Regions from separate parts of the Methylobacterium sp. NPDC097929 genome, predicted to be linked through region 4. Evidence: predicted binding sites of a transcription regulator. Region 4 holds the regulator's gene; each other region holds the start of a gene.

Region 1 (4,564 bases), on a different contig from region 4:
GGCGGCAGCCTGACGATCCGCACCACCAATTGCGCGGTCGATGCCGAGCGCCCGGTCGGCATCCCGGCGGGCGACCACGTCATGATCGAGGTGACGGACACCGGCGAGGGCATTCCGCCGGAGGTGCGCCAGAAGATTTTCGAGCCCTTCTTCACGACGAAAGAGATCGGCAAGGGCACCGGCCTCGGGCTCTCGACGGTGTTCGGCATCGTCAATCAGTCGGGCGGCGCCATCGACGTGCAGTCGACGGTGGGCGAAGGCACCACCTTCCGCATCTACCTGCCGCGCCACGTGCCCGGCATCGAGAGCCTGCCCGAGTCGCTGCCGCCCGCGCTGCCGACTGCTTCGGCAAAGTCGGCCGCCGCGGGATCGGAGACGGACGAACGTTCGGCATCCGGGGAGGGCGAGGCAGCCTCGGACGGCACCGGGTCGGAGTCTGCTCGCCCGGCCCGCGCGCCGGAACCGCCGAAGCCTGCCGCCGACCATACCGGCCAGGGCACCGTGCTCCTGGTGGAAGACGAGGATCCGGTGCGTGCGGTCAACTCGCGGGCCCTGTCCGCCCGCGGCTACACGGTGCTGGAGGCCGCCTCCGGCGTCGAGGCCCTGCGCCTGATCGAGGAGCACGCCGAGGGCATCGACGTGGTGGTCTCCGACGTGGTCATGCCGGAGATGGACGGCCCGACCCTGCTGCGCGAGTTGCGCAAGCACTACCCCGACCTGAAGGTGATCTTCGTCTCGGGCTACGCCGAGGATGCGTTCCGCAAGAACTTACCCGACGGCGAGGCGTTCAACTTCCTGCCCAAACCCTTCAGCCTCAAACAACTCGTCGAGACCGTGAAGCAGACGATGGCCGGCTGATCGCCGTTCGTTTCAATCGAACGGGGCAGACTTTCGAGAATGTGATCGGCGCTGGCGCGCGGGCGGCGCGATCTGCGGTGACGGGCGGAGGAAGTTGCTGTAAGTTAACTTTTTTCGCCGTGGCCAAGTCTGACGCGTGGTCGGCGGCGCGACCCAAGACGGAGATGGGCGGGTGCACGGTCACGATCTCGACGACGACCGCACGATCGTGACGGATGTGGAATTCGCCCTCGCCGACGCGGAATGGCGCCACGAAGTCGGGCAGGCCCTGGGTCGCGTCGTGGAGGACGACGAACTGGTGTCGTCCGAATTCAGGGGACGGGCCGGAAGCCCGCTCCGTCGCGCCTTCGAACAGCGCCAGCGGGCGTTCAGCGAATGGCGAAGCGTCCGCGGCGTGCCCTAGCGTCACTTCCGTCACCGGGTCCGCGCGTCATCGCTTCGCCGCGTCGTCCTTGGCCTCAATCGGTGGCTGTACCTCATCGCTGCGCCGCGGCGCCTGCAGACCGCGCCGGACTTCGAACAGCGTCATCTGCAGGAGGGTGCGCTGGCGAAAGGTCCCCTGTGAGCCCAATCGTGCTTCCGCTTGGCAGAGAAGCCGCTCGATGACCCGCAATTCTTCGAGACCGTTCGGCATCGGGACCGCCTTTGGTGCGCGCGATAGAACCATGGCACGCGTCGCACGGCTAGAGCGACCTTTAGGTACTAAGGTGCGGTCTTGTGTCATAGACGTACCGGGCTGAACGAGTATCGAAATTTTCGGCCCTCATCGCCCCTCTCGCGACGGCCCATTCGCAGTTTTTTCGCTTCCGTGTTAACCGAAATCTGAATTCAATTCTTCACGAAACGAGCGCAAGGTCCTCGCACGGGCCAAACGTCGGCACGATATCGAACATATCCCGACCTGACATCGTTTTTCGACGCTCTGATTCGCCGCTGGACGCGACGCCGAAGCGCATGTCGTCCAGCGGACCGGCCGGCCGGTCGGGCTCGCGCCGAGCCGGAGGCGCGGGAGAAGCGGCCGCTCCCCATTTTGCGCGGTCCGGCTTGCATGATGAGAACAAAACAGGTACGAAATGCATCGGCTCCGGCGGATTGAGCGCCGCGCCCCTCCCATGCATAAGGATGCCGAGCGATGGCCCAGCCCGCGCTGAAGATGGTGGAATCCTCGACAATGGCAGCAGCGGACAAGGACAAGTCGAAGGCGATCGAGGCTGCGCTGACGCAGATCGAGCGGGCCTTCGGCAAGGGCTCGATCATGCGCCTTGGCAAGAACGACAAGGTGCAGGAGGTCGAGACCGTCTCGACGGGATCGCTCGGTCTCGACATCGCGCTGGGCGTCGGCGGCCTGCCGCGCGGCCGCGTGGTCGAGATCTACGGCCCCGAATCATCGGGCAAGACGACGCTGGCGCTCCACACCATCGCCGAGGCCCAGAAGAAGGGCGGCGTCTGCGCCTTCGTGGATGCGGAGCACGCCCTCGACCCGGTCTACGCGCGCAAGCTCGGCGTCAACCTCGACGACCTGCTGATCTCGCAGCCCGATACCGGCGAGCAGGCCCTCGAGATCACCGACACGCTGGTGCGCTCCGGCGCCATCGACGTGCTCGTGGTCGATTCGGTCGCCGCGCTGACCCCGCGCGCCGAGATCGAGGGCGAGATGGGCGAGAGCCAGCCGGGCCTCCAGGCCCGCCTGATGAGCCAGGCCCTGCGCAAGCTGACCGGTTCGATCTCGCGCTCGAACTGCATGGTGATCTTCATCAACCAGATTCGGATGAAGATCGGCGTGATGTACGGGAGCCCCGAGACGACCACGGGCGGCAACGCCCTGAAGTTCTACGCCTCGGTGCGCCTCGACATCCGCCGCGTCTCGACCCTGAAGGACCGCGACGAGGCCATCGGCAATCAGGTCCGCGTCAAGGTCGTCAAGAACAAGGTCGCGCCGCCCTTCAAGCAGGTCGAGTTCGACATCATGTTCGGCGAGGGCGTCTCGAAGGTGGGCGAGCTGGTCGATCTCGGCGTGAAGGCCGGCATCGTCGAGAAGGCGGGCGCGTGGTTCTCCTACGACAGCCAGCGCCTCGGCCAGGGCCGCGAGAACGCCAAGGGCTTCCTGCGCGACAATCCCGATATCGCCAACAAGATCGAGGCGTCGATCCGGCAGAATTCGGGTCTGGTCGCCGACCGGATCCTGGAGAACGCCAAGCCGACCGCCGAGGACCTCGACGAGGGCGAGGCGTAATCCGTCGGCGGAGCAGCGGGATTCGCGGAAATGAACCGGGGCCGCCGAACGAGCGTTCGGCGGCTCCGTCGTATCAGCGCTGCGACCGGAGCGGCCCAAACCCGCCGATGCCGGGATTCGAGAACGGGCCTTCAACACCGGGCTTTTCGGCGGCGGAGGCGCAGGCCGATGTTCGGCATTGAACGGTGTAGGTGTTGCTCCGAGGATCGATCAGCACGACACCGAACGCACTGTCCAAATCGGATGGCCTGACATTCAATGCCTGCGCGACCTCGGGCAGGCTCGGCCGGCCCGACGGCCAATCCAGCGTCATCATCGCTCCGTCCATCGCAGCCTCCGATATCGAACCCTCAATCCCTATCATATATCGGCATACCAGACTTATTATTTCAGTACCGCCCCGGCCATGTCGAACTGGGCGCAGTCGATGATCCCGTGACCGAACTGGGCATCCCAGCCCGCCGTCCCGGTCTTCGTCGCCGTCTGCCGCAGATAGGACCTGATCTGAGCGGGCTGCCGATTGATGTTGCCGGATACGTAGGGATAGGCCGAGCGCAGGGCCGCCACCACACCGGCCGCCACGGGACAGGCCGTCGACGTGCCGGAATCCGGCTGGCCTGCGCCGAAGGCTTCCGACCCCAGGAAATGGGTATATCCGGCGAGATCCGGCTTGTCGTGGCTGAGCGCGCCCGGCCCGTGCGACGAGTAACCGACCAGATTGCGCTGGGTGTCGACGCCGGCAACGGTGAGCACGTCGGGGTGACTGTTCGCTCCGCTGATGCGGCGATCCGCTTGATTGGTCGGGATCGGCAGGCAGCGGCCGTCGGGGCAGGTCGGACCACAGTTTCCGGCGGCGAACAGGATGTCGGCCCCGGCATTGGCCAAGCTGCTCACGACACGATTGAAGGGGTGGAGCGGGTTGTCGAAGTACCGACCCGGATGGCCGGCGGGGAAGTCCCAGTCCGGGTGGAACATGCCCCAGCTGTTGCTGACGACCAGGGAGTGGAAGAACCGCTCCTCCTCGGGCAGCATCATGAGCCGAAGCAGGACACCGTAGGCCTGCACCGCGTCGCTGAGAACGCCGTCCATGACCGAGCCCCCGCGTCGGGTGGAGCGCAGGATCGCGTAGTCGAGCAGCGTCGCGTTCGGGGCAGAGAGAAGGGCGTCGTAGGCGCACATCGTCCCATGATCGACGGGAGCGGCACCCGGCTGGACCGCGACCTGAGGCGTCCAGCTCGCGTGAAAGTTCAGCCTGGGAAGCAGGCCGCGGCTTCGCAGATGATCGAGATTGATGCCGTTGTCGACGATGGCAAGCGCGACGCCCTCACCATCCATGCCGAGGCGCCGCAGACGCCCGACCTGGAGAAGACGCTCGACATCCGTGGCGTTGCCGACGGGCGGCGTGCCGCCGCAGGTGACCGGGGAACTGGCGATGCCCGGATCGGCGAAGACGCGAGGCTCGCCACCGGGGCC
Region 2 (4,564 bases), 220 kb from region 4:
GACACGCTGAAGGGGGACGGCTTCAACGCCCTGCCCTACCATGCCGGGCTCGACCAGGGCACGCGGGCGCGGAACCAGGACACCTTCCTGCAGGAGGACGGCGTGGTGATGACCGCAACCATCGCCTTCGGCATGGGCATCAACAAGCCCGACGTGCGCTACGTCTGCCACGCCGACATGCCGACCAACATCGAGGGCTACTACCAGGAGATCGGTCGCGCCGGCCGCGACGGGCTGCCCTCGGACACGCTGACGCTATACGGCCTCGACGACATGGCGCTCCGCCGCCGCCAGATCGACGAGAAGGAGATCTCGGAAGAGCGCCGCCGGGTCGAGCGGCGCAAGCTCGAGGCGATGATCGCGCTCTGCGAGGGCGCGGCCTGCCGCCGCCAGTCGCTGCTGAGCTATTTCGGCGAGACCAGCGCGCCCTGCGGCCGCTGCGATCTTTGCCGCGGCGGCGTCTCCCTCATCGACGGCACGGTCGCGGCGCAGAAGCTGCTCTCGGCGATCGTGCGCACGGGCCAGCGCTTCGGCGCCGCCTATGTCTGCGACGTGGTGCACGGCAAGGAGAGCGAGCCGATCCGCCGCAACGGGCATGCCGCGCTCAAGACCTTCGGCGTCGGCGCCGACAAGCCGGTGGCCGCCTGGCGCGCCCTGTTGCGCCAGCTCTTCGCCGCCGGGGCGGTGGCCGAGAACACCGACGGCTATGGCGGCCTCGTCATGACCGAGAAGGGCGAGGCGATCCTGTTCGGCCGCGAGACGGTGCAGGTGCGCCCCGACCCGGAGCCGAAGAAGGCCGAACCGAAGAGCCGCCGCACGGCGGCCCGCGACGACGAGACCGCGCTCAGCGAGGCCGACGAGGCGCTGTTCCAGCACCTGCGCGGCCTGCGCGCCACCATCGCCCGGGGCGAGGGCATCGCCGCCTTCATGGTCTTCCCCGACCGGACGCTCATCGAGATGGCGCGGGCCAAGCCCGTCGATCTCTGGGCCCTGCGCACGGTCCACGGCGTCGGCGAGCGCAAGCGCGAGGCCTACGGTGAGCGCTTCACCGACGCGATCCGCGAGTTTCTGAGTGATACCGTCGGCGGGCGCGGCGCCCCGGGTTAGGGACGCCGTCGCCGTTTCGAAGACGTTGCGGAACGAGGGTCAGTAATCCGCCGCGTAGAGCTTGGCGTGAAGCGTGAGTAGCTGATCCTAACAGCGCGTGGGCCGTCGGCCCGACACGGAAGGGCTCTTCCGGCCGGCGAATGGTTCCTTGAGGGTGAAACCGGCTCCGCGGATTCGATGCTTTCCTCGCGGCTGCGGGGAGAGACGCCAGCGACCGCTTGCCGCAGCTCAGCGCGGTGTGCAGGCTGAAGTTATCCACATATTATCCACAGCAGAACATAACAGGAACAAGCGCTGCCGCAGCGCCCATCGCTCACGGGCCTCGCCCCAACCAGGGACGCACCATGAGAACCGCCGACAAGCAGATCGCCGACATCCTCGTGCGCTACGGCGAGCCCTTCGCGGGCAACGTCTGGCGCGTGCAGGGCACGGCCGTGATCTACCACAAGACCCTGGAGCGGATCGCCGCCCACACCAAGATCCGCTTCGATACCCCGACTCTCCTACGCAGCGAGCGGGACGAGGCCGTGCTCCTCGTCACCGGCCGCATGCCCGGCGAGAAGGCCGGTGAGGAACGGGTCGAGTGGTCGATCGGCGAGGCGCTGGTGAACGTGAACTACCGCGTCTCCGGCCGTCAGGCCGCCTATGTCTACGCCATGGCCGAGAAGCGGGCCAAGGACCGGGTCATCCTCAAGTTGATCGAGCTGCATGGCCTCGTCTATTCCGAGGAGGAGGCGGACGAGTTCCGCCAGAACCAGTCCATGGCGATCCGCGCCGTGGACGAGGATTTCGATGCGCCGCCGGCCTTCGACGAGGTGACGGAGCAGGAAGCCGACCTCAAGCGCTTGATCGACGAGGCGGAATCGATCAACGCGGTCACCGACCTGATGCTCGACGAGCGCACGCAGGGCATCCTCAACGCAATGCCGAACGGCACCCGCGAGGAGGTCCGCGACTACGCCAAGGCCCGCCTGCGGGCCCTGGGCTGGCCCCCAGCCAAGAAGGCCGGCCGCGGCAGCCGGGCCGCGTAACGGGATCCGGAGGGGGAACCCTTCGGCCGAGGCCCGGCGTTCTCCAGGGCTCCGCCCTGGTCCCGCGAAAGGTCTCGACCTTTCGAAACCATGACGGGATGAGCCCATGAACGCGCCGGTCCGGCCTCCCGGCCTCGACGTGCTGGCCGGCTCGGTCGAGCGGGTGACGTTCCACAGCGCCGAGACCGGCTTCTGCGTGCTCAAGGTCCATGCCCGCGGTCGCCGCGACCTCGTGCCGGTGGTGGGCCACGCCCCCGCCATCGCGGCGGGCGAGTGGCTGACGGCCTCCGGCCGCTGGACCACGGATCGCGAGCACGGGCTGCAGTTCCGGGCCGAGACCCTTCAGGTCACGCCGCCGACCGGTGTGGAGGGTATCGAGCGCTACCTCGCCTCCGGCCAGATGCGCGGCATCGGCCCGATGATGGCCAAACGCATCGTCGCGGCCTTCGGCGAGGCGGTGTTCGAGATCATCGAGGCCGAGCCTGCCCGCCTGACCGAGGTGGAAGGCATCGGCCGGACGCGTGCGGCCCGCATCGTCAAGGGCTGGGCCGAGCAGAAGGCGGTGCGGGAGATCATGATCTTCCTGCACGCGCACGGCGTCGGCACGGCTCGCGCGACCCGGATCTTCCGCACCTACGGCGCGGACGCGCTCAAGGTCATGGCCGAGGACCCCTACCGGCTCGCCCGCGACATCCGCGGCATCGGCTTCCGCACGGCCGACGCCATCGCGCTGCGCCTCGGGCTTACCCGCGACGCGCCGCAGCGTCTCGCCGCAGGCATCTCCTACGCCCTCCAGACAGCGATGGACGAGGGCCATTGCGGGCTTCCCGTCGAGCGGTTGGTCAGCCTCGCCGCCGATCTTCTCGAGGTCGGTTCCGATCTCGTCCGGGTCGCTGCGGCGCTGGTTCTGCGTGAGGGCCGAGAGGTGGTCGCTGACAGCCTGCGCGGCGAGCCCTGCCTGTTCCTCAAGGGGCTGCACGGGTCCGAGCGGGCCATCGCGATGCGGCTGTCGGAGCGCGCCGCCGGGGCGCCGCCCTGGCCGGCGATCGACTTCGCCCTCGCCCGCCCCTGGGTCGAGGCGAGGACCGGCAAGGCCCTGTCCGAGTCCCAGGCCGAGGCCGTGCGGCTGGCCCTGTCCGCCAAACTCTGCGTGCTGACCGGCGGGCCGGGCGTCGGCAAAACGAGCACGCTCGACGCGATCCTGCGCATCCTCACCGCCAAGGGCGTGCGGGTTCTGCTCGCGGCTCCCACGGGGCGGGCGGCCAAGCGCATGGCCGAGCAGACGGGATTGGAGGCGCGCACCATCCACCGCCTCTTGGAGATCGACCCGCGCACCAATGGCTTCCAACGCGGCGAGGACAACCCGCTCGATTGCGATCTCCTCGTCATCGACGAGACCTCGATGGTCGACGTGCCGCTGATGCACGCCCTCCTGAAGGCGGTGCCGGAGCGCGCCGGCCTGATCCTCGTCGGCGATGTCGATCAGCTCCCCTCCGTCGGACCCGGACAGGTTCTCGCCGACGCGATCGCGTCGGGCCGCATCCCCGTGGCGCGCCTCACCGAGATCTTTCGGCAGGCGGCGCAGAGCCGGATCGTCGTCAACGCCCACAGCATCAACACCGGGCGGATGCCGCTCTCGCCCGCCAAGGGCGAGGCCAGCGACTTCTACCTCGTCGAGATCGACGATCCCGAAGAGGGCGTCGCATGTCTGATCGAACTCGTCACCCGCCGGATACCCCGTCGCTTCGGCCTCGATCCCGCCCGCGACATCCAGGTGCTGACGCCGATGATCCGCGGCTCCCTCGGCAGCCGCAACCTCAACCACGCCCTGCAGCGGGTGCTGAACCCGGCCCCGCCCGCCGAGGTCGAGCGCTTCGGCTGGCGTTTCGCCCCGGGAGATCGGGTGATGGAGACCCGCAACGACTACGACCGCGACGTGTTCAACGGCGATCTCGGCACCGTGAGCGCCATCGACGCGGAGGAGGAAGCGCTGGTGGTCGATTTCGACGGGCGCGCCGTGGTCTACCCCTTCAACGAACTCGACACGCTGGTGCCGGCCTTCGCCACGACGATCCACAAGGCGCAGGGCTCGGAATACCCGGCCGTGGTCATCCCGGTGGTGACGCAGCACCGGACCATGCTCGCGCGCAACCTGCTCTATACCGGCGTCACCCGCGGGCGACGCCTCGTGGTGCTGGTCGGCCAGCGTCGGGCGATCGGCATGGCGATCCGCGAAGGCGCCTCGCGCCGGCGCTGGACCAAGCTCAAGGAATGGCTCGAAGCGGGTTGAAGCCGACGAGTGTCACGCGTTTGCCCTCGCCGCGGGCCCGCGCCATCGTGTAGGCAGCGGGTGAACGGGCGCGCCGTCACGCTCGCCCGACCCGAGAGCGAGCAGGGCGGTCCGCCATTTCCGAGCCCGATCACAG
Region 3 (4,564 bases), on a different contig from region 4:
CCTATACGTTCGAAAGACGTAAAGCAATAAACGCGCTTATCGAGAGAGAACCATCAAACTCTGTATTGATCGCCATAAATTATCTTCTCCACATTCTCAGTCGGAATCTTTTTGAGCTGTCTGAAGAGGTGGCGCCGGAAAAATTCCCATCTTTAGCCGGTTTGTTTCTAGCTGGATGTAACCAGCTGGAAATGGAGGGTCAATTCTCTGACGCAATAATGGGGTATCAGATTTTATCTAGAGTTTGTCCGGACCTTGCGATAGTTCACTATAAACTAGGTACCTTGCTTAGAAGGACTGGGCGACTGAATTTAGCTATGAGTAGGCTTCAAAGAGCTTTTGAAATTGCGCCTGAGGTGACTTATATCGCCGCGGCCCATCGCGCATTGTCAGATCATCTTTCTAGAGCTCAAGCGGACATTGAATCGGCCACACGTATGTCGGTCGAGGGAGCTGACGGAATTGCTAATCATCTTTTATCGAGAGCAGACGCTGCCTGTTGGACTGCGCAAAACTCCTTAAACAGGAATTCTGTTTCTGCGTTACCGAGTTCTGTCCCTTTCCTTCTATTTGATACAAGTTTTCCGGATCCTATTTCGAGTTTTAGATTTGGAGAATTTTCATATTATCTAGAAAAAATCCCAAGTTCTACTATTGTGTCATCAATATGGGATCTTTATCAGTTTGGTGCAGGAAGTGACTTTGCGAAGACGGCTTTAGACTATTGTGCTTCGAGCGGCGTGTCGAGGCATAGAGTCAAAGCATTCGACCATAGGCGGCCAATTCAGGCGGATTTTACATACACAGTCTTCCTAAATAATGCTGCAGTCGTTGCAAGTGAATTGTTTTACAAGACTGAGAAGTACGCCTTCACACTTTATCCAGGCGGAGGATTTAACGTTAACAATAAAGCATCTGATGTCTTGTTGGAAAGAGTCTGCCGAGATGGCCGATTAAAGGGTATTATTACGACTCAGAAACTGACGTATGATTATCTCGTGTCTAAGCAGTATCTGGACCCTGCCCTGATTATGCATAAGTTTGGAGGGTTGGTCCCTAGTTGTCTCAATCCCTTTCCCCTAAATAGAAAAAATTTCGGCTCAGATTTCGATGATGCTCTAAAGGTGTGTTTCGTAGCCCAAAGATATTCACAGTTCGGCATTGAAAAAGGATATGACATATTTGTCGAGGTCGCCTCTCGCTTTAGAGGACGCAAGGATATTGAGTTTCATGTTGTTGGAGGGTTTGATGCAAGTGTAATTGAACTGCCATATGGGACGAAAATAATTTATCATGGCGTTCAAGGATCTGACTTTTTTCCTAGTTTTTATGAATCGATGGATGTTGTCCTATCTCCGGCAATATCAAGTTTGGAAATGGACGGCTACCAGGGCTCGTTCGACGGGTTTCCAACGACGGCATGCGTTGAGGCTGGCGTTCGCGGAGTTGCCATGTTTCTTGTAGACTCTCTTAATCTAAACAAAAACATCGATGGAACTGAAGTACTCCGCAATGGGATCGATTTTGAATTAATTGTTCGCGATAGTGAGCAAATATGCTCGCTGCTCGAACGGTATCTCACTGATCGTCCTGCGCTTGCAGAGCTTGGCTTACAGGGACGAAATGCATTGTTGAGGATTTTCAGTATCGAAGAGCAGTTAATCCCGCGGCTGGCTTTTCTTACGAAAATCGCAGCGAATTGACCGGCTGGCTTTGGTCCGGGCTGATCGAGAAAAGCAGCCCGGACCGGGGGAGTTGCCGATAAATAGAGGTCAGAAGACGTGTGTGCAGCAGGTTGCGCTCAAGCTGTGCATGGCGTGACTTGCTCGATGGGTCGATCGGACAAGGTGTTGAACGGCGTCGCGATGGAGAGCTTATTATCGTCGCTGAAGGCGGCAGGCGAAGGCCTCGCGCACATGGCGCACAACCTTGAACCGGCCCGGCCCGTCGTCCAGGCTCTCGATCACGTCCTCGCCGATCCGTCGCAGGGACCCGCTGCAGGCCGGGCAGGTGGAGGAACTGGCATGGACCGCGCTCGCGCGGCATTCGGACATGGCCTGCCGGACCGGCTTGAGACGCGCAGTCTCGATCGCCTCGGTGATGGCCGGCGTAGGGGGCTAACGTTCGGCCTGATCGGTCTCCAGCGCCTCAATGCCCAGTTCGCGCTGCTCGACGCGCTCCCCAAGTTTCTCGGAGGAGGCGCGGAAACGCGCACGCTTTAACCGGTCAGGACGATGATCACCGTGTGCAATCGAGCGTCGAAGGAGTTGGACGCCCCGTTACGCGCCGGAGGGCGATCATGCCGCAGACGTTTGGATCGTACGCCGACACACTGGCTGCATCGACAACGGCCGGGAAGCGCTCGCCGTTCTCGAACCTAACCATTTTGAAAGAGTAAGGAGCTTTTTTCTAATACACGTCAGTTCCTTAGGCGCAATATCGAGCGGAAAATCATTGCCGCATTTTTGTACAAGAATTTCGTTGCAATTTCAAAAACGACTGCGGCCCGGATTTTTCAATCCAGGCCGCAGGTTAACGAGTTTAGAGGACGATTTGAAGGTCACCGCACATCAGAACGGGATGTCGTCGTCGAGGTCGTAGTTCGGCTTGGCGCCGCCGCCGCCCGAGGAGGGCCGGCGGTCGCCGCCGCCGGAGCGGCTCGAGCCGTAATCCTCGCGTCCGCCGCGATCGCCGCCGCGATCCCCGCCTCTGTCGCCGCCGCGGCTGATCTGGCCGCCGCCCTCGTCTTCGCCCGCGAAGTCGCCGCCGCCCCCGCCGCGTCCGTCGAGAATCGTCATCTCGCCGCGGAAGCGCTGGAGCACCACCTCGGTCGTGTACTTCTCCACACCCGACTGGTCGGTCCATTTGCGGGTCTGGAGCTGGCCCTCGATGTAGACCTTCGAGCCCTTGCGCAGATATTGCTCGGCCACCCGGGCGAGGTTGTCGTTGTAGATCACGACCGAGTGCCACTCGGTCTTCTCCTTGCGCTCGCCCGACGCCTTGTCCTTCCAGGACTCCGAGGTCGCGATGCGCAGGTTCACCACGGGGTCGCCCGAGGACAGGCGCCGGGTCTCGGGATCGCGCCCGAGATTGCCGACCAGAATCACCTTGTTGACGCTGCCCGCCATCTCATCTCTCCATCCGGTCCGATCTCACAGGGCATTCTTTTCCACGCCCGCGATGGCGGCGACTCTGGGCGTCCGGGCCGATCCCGGCAAGCGGTCCGTGCCGCTTGTGCCCGATTCCCACCGATCCGCCGCCGTATATGTTCTACATTTGTTCGCGAGTTCGAACAAGCGCCGCGGTGCTGCCCCGAATGGGAGCCCGGTTCAGGCCACCTTGACGACGAGCTTGCCGAAATTGGCGCCGCGCAGCATGCCGGCAAAGGCGGTCGGCGCGTTCTCCAGGCCCTCGACCACGTCCTCGCGGCCCTGGACCCGGCCCGCCCGGAGCCAGCCGCCGACATCGCGCAGGAAGTCGTCCTGCAGCGCGGCGAAGTCCCAGACGATGAAGCCGCGCAGGGTCAGCCGCTTGGTCAGCACGGCACGCATCAGCAGGGGGGAACGGTCGGGGCCGGGGGGCAATTCACTCAGATTGTACCCCGAGACGAGGCCGCAGACCGGCACGCGCGCGAAGTCGTTGAGCAGCGGCAGCACCGCGTCGAACACCGCCCCGCCGACATTTTCGAAATAGACATCGATCCCGTCCGGGCAGGCCCGGGCCAGCGCCTCGGGAAAATCGTCGGTGCGGTGATCGACCGCCGCGTCGAAGCCGAGCGTCTCGGTCAGGTAGGCGCACTTTTCGGGGCCGCCGGCGATGCCCACCGCCCGCGCGCCCTTGAGCCGGGCGATCTGGCCGACGAGGGAGCCGACCGGCCCGGTCGCCGCGGCCACCGCCACGGTCTCTCCCGCCTTTGGCCGACCGATCTCGAGCAGGCCGGCATAGGCGGTCATGCCCGGCATGCCGAGGAGGCCGAGGAAGCGGCTCGGCGGCCCCTCGGCCGGGTCGAGGCGGCGCAGGCCTTGGCCGTCCGAGACCGCGTAGTCCTGCCAGCCGGATTGGCTGAGCACGAGATCGCCCTCGGCGAAGGCCGGGTTTTCCGAGGCCACCACCTCGCTCACCGTCTGGCCGACCATGACCTCGCCGATCTCGACGGGCTTGGCGTAGGATTTCGCCGCGCTCATGCGCCCGCGCATGTACGGGTCGAGCGAGAGCCAGCGGGTCCGCAACAGAACCTCGCCCGGCTTCGGCGCCGGCATGCGCCCTTCCTCCAGGCGGAAATGCTCGGGGCGCGGCTCGCCGTGCGGGCGCGCGGCCAGCACGATCCGACGGTTGACGATGGCCATGGGGCCTCCGGCTGTTCGCGAAACGGAACCGGGCAGATGGGTCGCGCGCTGGTTCCGGCAATGCAGGGCAGGGCATGCGGGGAGGTGAGGATGGCGTGGAAGGTGGCGGCGGTGACGGCGGCGCTGATGGCGAGCAGCCCGGTGGGCGCGGCGGACGGCGACCCGCTGGCGGGCTATCGCTGGAAATCCCGGGTGCTGGTGCTGGCTGCCCCCGATCC
Region 4 (4,564 bases):
CTCGTTGTCTCCTGAAGGGAGCGGCGCAGGAACAGGGCGACCACCGCCGCAAGCGCCCCGATCACGAAGGGGATGCGCCAGCCCCAGGCGGTGAGCTGGGCCTCGGTCAGCAGGCTCTGCAACACCACGAGCACCAGCGAGGCGAGGAGTTGCCCGCCGATCAGGGTGACGTACTGGAACGAGGCGTAGAAGCCGCGCTGGCCCTTGGCGGCGACCTCGCTCATGTAGGTCGCGCTGGTGCCGTACTCGCCGCCGACCGAGAGGCCCTGCACCATCCGCGCGAGGACCAGCAGCACGGGGGCGAGGCCGCCGACGGTGGCGTGGGTCGGCAGCACCGCGATGGCGAGCGAGCCGGCGCACATCATCAGCACCGAGATCATCAGCGAGGTCTTGCGCCCGAGCCGGTCGGCGATGCGCCCGAACAGCCAGCCGCCGATCGGCCGCATGAAGAAGCCCACCGCGAACACCGCCGCCGATTGAAGCAGCTGGCTGGTCGCGTCGCCCGTCGGGAAGAAGACCGGGGCGAAGTAGAGCGCGAAGAAGGCGTAGCAGTAGAAGTCGTACCACTCGACGAGATTGCCCGACGACGATCCGACGATCGCCATGATCCGGCGGCGGCGGTCGGCGGCATCGTCCTGGTCCGGTCCCGTCTCGGCGATCTCCGCCATGTCTTCCTCCCGAAAGCGGCCTCGGAGGGCCGTGAAGCGTCGCTGGCGGCACCGTAGCTAGGCGCCCGCCGCGCGGCGCCGACCCGGCGGGCGCCCGGAGAATGACAGGCATGGGGCGACCGTCTCAGCCTCGCGCGTCGCTCCACCCGTTTCCCGCGTCGTCCGGGTAGGCTCGCGGCCTTCCGGAACGCTCCGGTCGAAGGCGAGCGGAGCGGCGGCGCCAAGTCATTGCCCCGCTTCTCTCACAGATTTTCCAGACACATAGCGATGTTCCCGTTCGCCGCGTCAGTCTTCCCGGCGAAAGTATATGAATTGCCAAGATAGAGCCGGCGAAGAATCCCGATCGCCTTGGTGCCGGAACGGTTTTCAGCCTTGCGCCGTTGCGAGCGCAGTTTGGGGGCCGCGTCCGGCCGCCGGCATCAAGAGGACCTTGAACATGACGAAGTTCTTTCGCAGCACGGCGACGGCGGCGATCCTCGTACTCGGCGCCGCGACGGCCCTGGCTCAGGGTGGCGGCGCGGGCGGCGCCGGTGGTGGCGCAGGCGGCGGAGCCGGCGGTGGTGCGGGCGGCGGAGCCGGCGGTGGCGCCGGAATGGGGGCCGGTGGCGCGGGCGGCGGCGGTGGCCCCGGCGGCGGTGCGGGCGGCGGAGCCGGAAGTATCGGCGGCGCGGGCGGCGGCGCCCGTGGCGGTGCGGGTGAGGTCGGTGGCGGAGCGGGCGGCGCCCGCGGTGGTGCGGAGACCGGCGGAGCCCGCGGCGGCGAGGCGGGCGGCGGTGCGGCCGGCGGAGCCGGGGGTGCCGCGCGCGGCACCGGCGGCAGCGAGACGGGTCCTCGCGGCGACCGCGACGGCGGCCCGGCCCGAGCCGGCGAACAGGGCGGGCGCGCCGGTCAGGGAGAGCGCGGCGACCGCGAACCCGGCAAGGCCGACCGCGACGGGGCGGGCGACCGCGACGGCCGCGGTGGACGTGACGCGGCCGGCGAGCGCGGCGGCCGCGACGGAGATCGTGCGGGCGACCGGGGCGGCCGAGGCTCGGCCAGCGAGGCGCGCGGGGCCTCCAAGAGCCTGAGCACCACTCAGCGCACGGAGTTCCGCCAGTCGATCACCCGCACCAACATCCGCCCGGTCACGAACGTGAACTTCTCCGTCCGCGTCGGCACGGCGATCCCGCGCTCCGTGTCGCTGCACCCGCTGCCGCCGGCCATCCTCTCGGTCGTGCCGGCCTATCGCGGCCTGCAGTTCGTGCTGGTCGGAGACGACATCGTCATCATCGATCCCGATACCTACGAGATCGTCGACGTGATTCCCGCCTGATTCGACGGGCGAACGGTCGAGAACGGAGGCGGCGGGGCGAGGGCTCCGCCGCCTTTCGCGTGTCGCGGCACGCGCTTGCGGAACAGGAGAGGAACGTCTAGGCTGTTCGTGCTTTGTTTTCCACGATTCTGCGGCGCCCCCGGCCCGCGGTCGACAGCAGGTGCCGCATGCTGACCCGCAAGCAACTCGAGCTGCTCCAGTTCATCCAGCAGAGGATGCAGGAGAGCGGCGTGCCGCCGTCCTTCGACGAGATGAAGGACGCCCTCGACCTCAAGTCCAAGTCCGGCATCCACCGCCTGATCATGGCGCTGGAGGAGCGCGGCTTCCTGCGCCGCCTTCCGAATCGGGCGCGGGCCATCGAGATCCTGCGCATGCCCGACGCGCCGGCGGCCAGGCCCGCGGCGGGCGCCGAGCCGCGCCGCTTCACCCCGAGCGTGGTCGAGGGGGGCCTTGCCGGCAAGCCGCCCGCGCCGAAGCCGCCGATGCTGCAGGCCCAAGACGGGAACGGACGTTCGGTGATGGTGCCGGTGATGGGCCGCATCGCCGCCGGTACGCCGATCTCGGCGATCGAGAGCCAGAGCCACACCATCGCGATGTCGCCGGACTTCCTCTCCGGCGGCGAGCACTACGCCCTGGAGGTGCGCGGTGATTCGATGGTCGAGGCCGGCATCCTCGACGGCGATCTGGTGGTCATCCACAAGCAGGACACCGCCAATAATGGCGACATCATCGTCGCCCTGATCGACGACGAGGAGGCGACCCTCAAGCGCCTGCGCCGCCGCGGCACCTCCATCGCCCTCGAAGCGGCCAACCCCGCTTACGAGACCCGCGTGCTCGGCCCGGATCGCGTGCGCATCCAGGGCAAGCTGGTCAGCCTCGTGCGCCGCTACTGAGGCTCGTCGGGCGGCGGATCGACCGGGTCCGCCGTCTCCGGGCCGGCGGTCGGCGCCTTGTCCGGCGCGGCCGCCGGCATCGGCGGGGCGACCGGGGGCTGCGGATGCCAGGGTTTGGCCGCGCCGGCACCGCGGGCCGTGACGATGTCGGGGCCGGCCGGGCGAAGGCGAATCGCCGTGGCGCCCCGCTCCACCAGGAAGGCGCGATCGACGACCAGGGGCGCTGCGCAGCCCGGCGGCGCGCGCAGGCGGCTGATCAGGATCTCGGCCCGGGCGCAATCCTCCGCGAAGGCGCGCTTGTCGGTCACGAAGGCGACGGCGCGCCCGTCGGCGGTCGTGAGGGTGCAGCCAAGACGGTCGCAGCGGGGGCCTGCCGCAGCCAGGGCGGCGTCGGGACGGCGCGGATCGCCGTCGGCCTTCAACCATTGCTCCAGAACGAAGACCGGTGGGCGCCCCAGCACGATCAGCCGGCCGTCCCTGCCGCGGACCGCCGCGCCGCCGCCATCGCGATCGACGTAGAGATCGAAGCGATCCGGAGCGCCGGCCAGGGCGAGGCCGATCGTGGCCGGTAGCAGCGCCAGAAGGCGCAGCCGCGACACGGCCAGGGTCGCCACGAGAAGCGCGGCGGCGAGCAGCGCCAGGGCCGCCGGGCCGAAGGCCGGCAGCACCACGGTGGCCTGCCCGAACCCGGCGATCCAAGACGAGATCTCCAGCATCCCGCGCACGGCGAGGCCCATCAGCCACCAGACCGGGCGGTCGAGGGCGAAGGGATAGGCCAGCATCCCGATGACCGCCGAGGGCATCACCGCGAGCGAGACGAGCGGCAGGGTCAGCGCGTTGCCGACGAGACCGAAGGGCTGCACCGTCTGGAAGTGATAGGTCGCGAAGGGCGCCGTCGCGACCTGCGCCACGAGGGTCGTGGCGAGCGTGCCGAGAATTGCCGCCGCCGCCGAGGCCGCGACGCGCCCGAGACGGGAGCGGCCCTCCGCCCGCAGCAGCCGGCCGTCGATCAGCGGCGCGCAGGCGATCAGGCCGGCCACCGCCCCGAACGACATCTGGAAGCTCGGCCCCAGCAGCGCCTCCGGCTCGCGCGCCAGCGCGACGAGGGCGGCCAGCGCGAGGTTGCGCATGCTCAGCGCCGGACGATCGACGAGGATCGCGCCGAGCATGATCAGCGTCATGATCAGCGCCCGCTCGGCCGCCACGTCCCAGCCGGAGAAGGCGCAATAGGCGGTCACGCCGACCATCGCCGCCCCGGCGGCGATCTTCTTGATGGGCCAGGTCAGCGCGAGCGCCGGCACCAGCGCGAGCCCGGCCCGCACCAGCCAGAACACCACGCCCGCGGCCAGCACCATGTGCAGGCCGGAGATCGAGACGACGTGGTAGATCCCGGCTGCTCGGAGCACGTCGTTGGTCCCGGCCGCGATCAGGCCGCGCTTGCCCGTGACGAGCGCCGCCGCCACGGCCCCGGCCTGCCCGCCGATCGCGTCGGTGATCCGCCGGGTCAGGCCGTTGCGGGCGTCGTCGATCGCCGCGGCCAGCCGCAGGGTCAGGGGCGGGGTCTCGGCCGGCGGCCCGACCTCGACCTTGCCGACGAGGGAGCCGACGGCCCCGATCCCGCGGAAATAGGCGTCGCGGGCGAAGTCGTAGCCGCCCGGCTGCACCGCCTCCGGGGGCGGCAGCAGGCGGGC

Evidence for each region. The regulator LexA, encoded in region 4, represses DNA repair genes until DNA is damaged. The targets are predictions, from matches to a motif close to TGTTCNNNNTGTGTTCNG.
Region 1: the regulator LexA is predicted to act here: its motif matches at 1,912-1,929, upstream of recA (recombinase RecA).
Region 2: the regulator LexA is predicted to act here: its motif matches at 1,380-1,397, upstream of ACPCJR_RS08190 (trna delta -isopentenylpyrophosphate transferase).
Region 3: the regulator LexA is predicted to act here: its motif matches at 3,267-3,284, upstream of ssb (single-stranded DNA-binding protein).

Annotation. Positions count from the first base shown of each region.
Region 1 covers NZ_JBMVEP010000001.1:189,312-193,875, reverse strand. The annotation lists gene cckA (cell cycle histidine kinase CckA) at 1-858, shown strand, start outside; gene ACPCJR_RS00870 (hypothetical protein) at 1,031-1,261, shown strand; gene ACPCJR_RS00865 (hypothetical protein) at 1,289-1,492, opposite strand; gene recA (recombinase RecA) at 1,991-3,091, shown strand; gene ACPCJR_RS00855 (hypothetical protein) at 3,165-3,419, opposite strand; gene ACPCJR_RS00850 (S8 family peptidase) at 3,476-4,564, opposite strand, start outside.
Region 2 covers NZ_JBMVEP010000002.1:23,735-28,298, reverse strand. The annotation lists gene recQ (DNA helicase RecQ) at 1-1,107, shown strand, start outside; gene ACPCJR_RS08190 (trna delta -isopentenylpyrophosphate transferase) at 1,452-2,138, shown strand; gene ACPCJR_RS08185 (ATP-dependent RecD-like DNA helicase) at 2,245-4,428, shown strand.
Region 3 covers NZ_JBMVEP010000011.1:6,491-11,054, forward strand. The annotation lists gene ACPCJR_RS20605 (glycosyltransferase 61 family protein) at 1-1,703, shown strand, start outside; gene ACPCJR_RS20610 (hypothetical protein) at 1,851-2,222, shown strand; gene ssb (single-stranded DNA-binding protein) at 2,571-3,128, opposite strand; gene ACPCJR_RS20620 (NADP-dependent oxidoreductase) at 3,330-4,346, opposite strand; gene ACPCJR_RS20625 (DUF4174 domain-containing protein) at 4,437-4,564, shown strand, end outside.
Region 4 covers NZ_JBMVEP010000002.1:244,756-249,319, forward strand. The annotation lists gene ACPCJR_RS09195 (MFS family transporter) at 1-668, opposite strand, end outside; gene ACPCJR_RS09200 (DUF1236 domain-containing protein) at 1,105-1,980, shown strand; gene lexA (transcriptional repressor LexA) at 2,148-2,873, shown strand; gene ACPCJR_RS09210 (ComEC/Rec2 family competence protein) at 2,867-4,564, opposite strand, start outside.